Regions from separate parts of the Undibacterium sp. Ren11W genome, predicted to be linked through region 2. Evidence: predicted binding sites of a transcription regulator. Region 2 holds the regulator's gene; the other holds the start of a gene.
What was found. The regulator LexA, encoded in region 2, represses DNA repair genes until DNA is damaged. The targets are predictions, from matches to a motif close to ACTGTATNNNNATACAGT.

Region 1 (3,107 bases), 1.3 Mb from region 2:
GTAACGCGGTAGAATTTCGCACCGATTGGTTTAATCGCGTTTCGCAGACCGCAATAGAACGACTGGGCGCCAAGCGTGACGGCGTGCTACGCAATCATACAATCTTGCCAGATGGCCGGGTGCGCGACACTGTGGTGTACAGCATACTGAAAAATGAATGGCCAGGCGTCAAGAAAAACTTGCAGTTCATGCTAAACCAATACCCTAAATAATCTATAGATGTAGGAGCTTAAGTGCTAATCGATTTCTTCTTCACTCTGAAAGACGCAAAAATTCCTGTTTCCATCAAGGAATTTCTGACGCTGCTAGAGGCCATGGAAAAAGGCCTGATCAGCATGTCTATGGATAATTTTTATTACCTATCCAGGACTATCATGGTCAAGGATGAGGCGCATTACGACAAATTTGATCGCGCATTCGGCCTATATTTCAAGGGCATAGAGACTATTTTTGAAAAAAATCCTGAAATTCCACTGGAGTGGCTCAGCCAACGCATGATGCGTGAACTCAGTGACGAGCAACGCGCCGCCTTAGAAAAATTCGGCTACGATAAATTAATGGACCGGTTGCAAGAACTACTCAAAGAGCAAAAAGAACGACATGAAGGTGGCAGCAAATGGATAGGCACCGGCGGCACCTCTCCTTTTGGCAACGGAGGAACCAATCCCGAGGGAGTGCGCATAGGCGGCAAAGGTGGCAATCGCACCGCAGTCAAAGTGTGGGAAGCGCGCGCGTATAAAGATTACGATGCAGAGCGCGAACTGGGCACACGCAATATCAAGGTGGCATTGCGGCGCTTACGCAAATTTGCGCGTCTAGGCGCACAAGAAGAACTGGCACTGGACGCCACCATCAAGGCGACCGCAAATAATGCCGGCTACCTGGATATCAAAATGCAGGCCGAGCGCAAAAACAATATCAAGGTCCTGATGCTGCTCGACGTAGGCGGCACCATGGACGATCATATAGCGCGAACCGAAGAATTGTTTTCCGCCGCCAAAACCGAATTTAAAAATATGGAGTTTTTTTACTTCCATAACTGTGTCTACGATTATTTATGGAAAAACAACCAGCGCCGCCACGCTGAAAAATCCCCGACCTGGGATGTCTTGCGTAAATACCCGCCCGATACCAAGGTGATTTTTGTTGGCGACGCCACCATGAGCCCCTATGAAATTTTGCAGCCTGGTGGCTCGGTTGAATACAATAATGAAGAAGCCGGTGCCACCTGGCTGCAACGCTTTACCTCTAGCTTCCCCAAATTCATTTGGCTCAATCCCGAGCCTGAGGGCTTATGGCAATACCGGCAATCGGTTTCGGTGATACGACAAATCATGAATAACCGCATGTTTCCGGTAACGATAGAGGGATTGGAGCGCGGCATGCGACTATTAAGCAAATGAAGCCATCCTACAAAGCTGCATACACTGTATATAAAACCAGCTAAAGGCAACTAAAGCTAACAATTACAGCTACAATAGGCAAATTTTTCCAACTGCACCAAGCTGGTCTAAAAATACAAGTAGCAAATGTTTTTCCTGCATTTGCTAGCAGTCACTAAGACCTATCATTTTAAAAAATATTTTTGCCAATTCTTTTAGACTCATCGCATGGCCACTAAAAAAACCTCTCTCCCATCCGACTATAGCGAATCATCCATCCGAGTCCTTAAAGGCCTGGAGCCGGTCAAACAAAGGCCGGGCATGTACACCCGCACCGAAAATCCACTGCACATTATTCAAGAGGTGATCGACAATGCCTCGGATGAAGCGCTGGGTGGGCATTGCAAGAATATGCACATCACCGTCAATGCCGATGGCAGTATTACTGTCGAAGATGACGGTCGAGGTATTCCGGTCGGTCTACATCCGGAGGAACAAGTTCCAACCGTAGAGATAGTCTTCACACGCTTACATGCGGGCGGAAAATTCGATAAGGGTTCAGGCGGCGCCTATGCGTTTTCGGGCGGCTTGCATGGCGTCGGCGTATCGGTCACGAATGCGCTCTCCAAGCGCTTAGAGATCACGGTATGGCGCGAAGCGGGTATCCATAAACTCACCTTCGCCGATGGCGACGTCATCGAACCTTTAACTAGCGTGCCGCAGACCCGTGGCGACAAAAAGAATGGCACCCGCGTTAGCATCTGGCCAGACCCTAAGTATTTTGACTCACCCAATATTTCACAAACAGAGCTGCAGCGTTTGTTGCGCTCCAAGGCGGTCTTGTTACCGGGCGTCAAAGTCACACTCAGCATAGAAAAAACCGGCGAGAGCCAAACCTGGCAGTACGATCAAGGCTTACGCGGCTATCTGACCGAGTCGCTGGCGCAATCCTCGCACGGTGAACCCCTGATACCTTTGTTCGAAGGCGAACAATTCTCAAATGGCGACACCGACGGCTTTGCCGAAGGCGAAGGCGCCAGTTGGGTAGTGGCATGGACAGAAGAAGGCGCGGTAGTGCGCGAATCCTTCGTCAATCTAATCCCCACCACAGCGGGCGGCACGCACGAGTCCGGTTTGCGCGAAGGCCTGTATGGCGCTGTCAAAGGCTTCGTCGAGATGCACTCACTGCTACCGAAAGGCGTTAAGCTATTGCCGGAAGATGTCTTCGCACGAGTCTCTTTTGTGCTCTCTGCCAAGGTCTTGGATCCGCAATTTCAGGGCCAAATTAAAGAACGTTTAAACTCGCGCGACGCCGTCAAACTGGTCTCTAGCTTTACCAAACCACCGTTAGAGCTGTGGCTCAATTCGCATGTCGATTATGGCAAAAAACTCGCTGAGCTAGTCATCAAGCAAGCGCAGTCGCGCTTACGTTCGCTGCAAAAAGTCGAGAAGAAAAAATCTTCGGGTGTGGCGGTATTACCGGGCAAACTGACCGATTGCGAATCTAGCGACATCACCCGCAACGAATTATTTTTGGTCGAAGGTGACTCAGCCGGCGGCTCAGCCAAAATGGGGCGCGACAAAGAGTTTCAGGCGATACTGCCGCTGCGCGGAAAAGTGTTGAACTCCTGGGAATCTGAGCGCGATCGCTTGTTCGCCAACAACGAAATCCATGACATCGCAGTAGCGATCGGCGTCGATCCGCACAGCATGAAAGACAATCCG
Region 2 (3,107 bases):
GTGATTTATTGACGATAGAAGCCGTAGCAATGCCGGGTAAGGGGGGCGTGATACGCACTGGCACCTTGGGTGATGTGATGAAAGAGTCGATCGAAGCTGCCCGTACAGTGGTGCGTAGTCGCGCTAAGCGCTTGGGGATTAAAGCGGATGTGTTCGAAAAAAGTGACATTCATATTCATGTTCCTGAAGGTGCTACGCCGAAGGATGGACCTTCGGCCGGTATCGCGATGACGACCGCTTTGGTTTCTATCTTCACTGGCATACCTGTAAGAGCTGATGTGGCGATGACTGGTGAGATTACCTTGAGAGGCGAGGTCTTGCCTATTGGTGGGCTGAAAGAGAAATTACTAGCAGCTCATCGCGGCGGGATCAAGACAGTGTTAATACCTGAGGAGAATGCGAAAGATTTGACTGATATCCCGGACAATGTCAAAAATAAACTGGAAATTATCCCAGTGCGTTGGATAGATAAAGTCTTGGAAATTGCCTTGGAACGTCAACCTGTGGCATTGACTGATGAGGACGTGGCGCTCGCCGCTACTGCAAAGCCAGATGCTGCAGTCGAGGCTTCGACAATTAAGCATTAATGCCGTATTGGGTCTGTGCTTGTATTGGCATAGGCATCAATGCCTAATAAAAAACGCCCGATAATTTATCGGGCGTTTTTTATTGACAGACTTACTTCTATTGAATGGATTGCTGTTTTAAAAGCGGCATGTCCGAAGCGCAATCTGCATGCGGGCCGCAGCATGCCTGGCTCGAAAGCCGCATGGATAGGGCGCCTTGGCGCTATGCCTCTTTAAGACCAACTGCGCAGTAGCCCAACGGCCAAGCCTTCCAGTGAAAAATCGGTTTCGGTGTCGCTGACTTTGATAATTGGATAATCTGGATTTTCTGGGATTAACTCTATGCCAGTGCTGGTTTTTTTGTAGCGTTTGACGGTGACGTCATCCCCTAGTCTGGCAACCACGATTTGTCCATTGCGGGCCGTATCTGATTTTTTCACAGCTAATAAATCGCCGTCCAAAATACCCGCGTCACGCATTGACAAGCCACGTACTTTAAGCAGGAAATCCGGTTTTGCGGAAAAAAGAGCTGGATCCACATTGTAGGTGGCCTCTACATGCTCAGTAGCGAGTATTGGTGAGCCAGCGGCAACTCGCCCAACCAATGGCAGGCTCAATTGCATCAGGGCTGGATGTGGCAATGCCATTTGTATTCCAGGCATGTGGCTAGATAGTTCGGATTCTAGGAGTCGTATGCCACGTGAGGTGCCTGCTGCTATTTCGATTACGCCTTTTCGCGCTAGTGCCTGCAGGTGTTCTTCTGCTGCGTTGGTCGAGCGAAATCCAAGTTCTGTTGCGATTTCTGCTCGCGTCGGCGGGAAGCCTGTGTTTTGAATGGCATCCTTGATCAGGTTCAGGATCTGCTCTTGGCGAGCGGTAAGTTTCAGCATGATGGTTCTTTCAATTAGCTGTATGTATATGCAGACTGTATTTTTATACAGTAAAGTCACTTATGCAAGTAAAACCTGTTAAAAACTCAGGAATAAATGATTTAACTGATACAGGCTCTGCTAGGGTGCTAGTTGAATTCTCCTCATTCATAGAACTAATTGTACAAAATTTGAAAATCGGTTACTATTGTCGGCTTTCCTCTTCCCGCACTCGTCTTGACGCCGAGGCGGGCATCTTTTTATTGTCCACAAGGAGAATATATGCGTCATTATGAAATAGTATTTATCGTACACCCGGATCAAAGCGAGCAAGTGCCTGCAATGATCGAACGCTACAAAGCTAGCGTTACTACACGTGGTGGTCAAATCCATCGCGTTGAAGACTGGGGTCGCCGTCAACTTGCCTACATCGTTCAGAAATTGGCTAAAGCTCACTATGTTTGCATGAACATAGAGTGTGATGCTGAAACTTTGCTTGAGTTGGAAACAGCATTCAAATTTAACGATGCCGTTTTGCGTCACCTCACAGTTAAAATGAAAAAAGCTGAAACAGCGCCATCTCCAATGATGAAAGCAGTTCAGAAAGAAGATGCAGCTAAGACGCAACGCGTTGAAGCACCTGCAGCTTAATAGTTTTAACGAAGGACGCGTAATTATTTGTGAATGAGCTTAAAGTCGTTGCTAGCATTGCAGAAAAATCAGCGCTGCGTTATACGCCAGCCGGAATTCCGATAGCAACTGCGGTATTAATGCATCACTCTAAGCAAGAACAGGCGAGCACCCAGCGCCAGGTTGAATTTGAAATCACTGCAGTTGCTGCAGGCGCTATTTCTAAGCGATTCCTGGAAATACAATTGGGTGTCACGATGTTATTCACAGGTTTTTTAGCGCGTAAAAATCGCAACAGCAAAAGTCTCGTTTTTCATATCACTGATTTTCAGGAAAATGAGTTCGAGACACCTTTACTAGATTAGGAGCCTAAAATGGCATTCGGTAAAAAATTTGATAAAAGCAAACTGAAGCAAAAGCGTCAGCAACAAAATCCATTGTTCAAACGCAAGAAGTTCTGCCGTTTTTCAGCAGGACATGTAGCTGCAGTTGATTATAAAGACATCGATACACTGAAAGACTTCGTGCAAGAAAACGGCAAAATCATGCCAGCACGTTTGACTGGCACTGTAGCCTTGTACCAGCGCCAAGTTGATACAGCGATCAAGCGTGCACGCTACCTTGCGTTGCTGCCGTACACTGATCTGCATACAGCGTAATTAGGAGAAAAATATGCAAATTATTCTGATGGATAAAGTCGTTAATCTCGGCAATCTGGGTGATGTAGTTCGTGTTAAAGATGGTTATGCACGTAACTTTTTGATTCCACAACGTATGGCTCGCCGTGCAACTGCTGCTGCAATCGCTGAATTCGAAGCGAAGCGCGCTGAGTTGGAAAAAGCTGCTGCTGCTAAATTGGCTGCCGCACAAGCGCAAGGCGAAAAATTGAGTGGTTTGACAGTTCAAATCTCACAAAAGTCTGGTGTTGATGGTCGTTTGTTTGGTTCCGTAACCAATTCAGACATCGCAGATGCATTGACTAAGCAAGGTTTTGCAGTTGAGAAATCACAAGTGCGTTTGCCATTGGGTCCTTTGAAGACTG

Region 1: the regulator LexA is predicted to act here: its motif matches at 1,427-1,444, upstream of ACO0K8_RS06325 (DNA topoisomerase IV subunit B).

The regions. Positions count from the first base shown of each region.
Region 1 is NZ_JBMPPB010000001.1:1,409,091-1,412,197, forward strand. It holds gene ACO0K8_RS06315 (GNAT family N-acetyltransferase) at 1-212, shown strand, start outside; gene ACO0K8_RS06320 (vWA domain-containing protein) at 234-1,403, shown strand; gene ACO0K8_RS06325 (DNA topoisomerase IV subunit B) at 1,611-3,107, shown strand, end outside.
Region 2 is NZ_JBMPPB010000001.1:138,893-141,999, forward strand. It holds gene lon (endopeptidase La) at 1-587, shown strand, start outside; gene lexA (transcriptional repressor LexA) at 800-1,456, opposite strand; gene rpsF (30S ribosomal protein S6) at 1,718-2,086, shown strand; gene priB (primosomal replication protein N) at 2,116-2,430, shown strand; gene rpsR (30S ribosomal protein S18) at 2,440-2,724, shown strand; gene rplI (50S ribosomal protein L9) at 2,738-3,107, shown strand, end outside.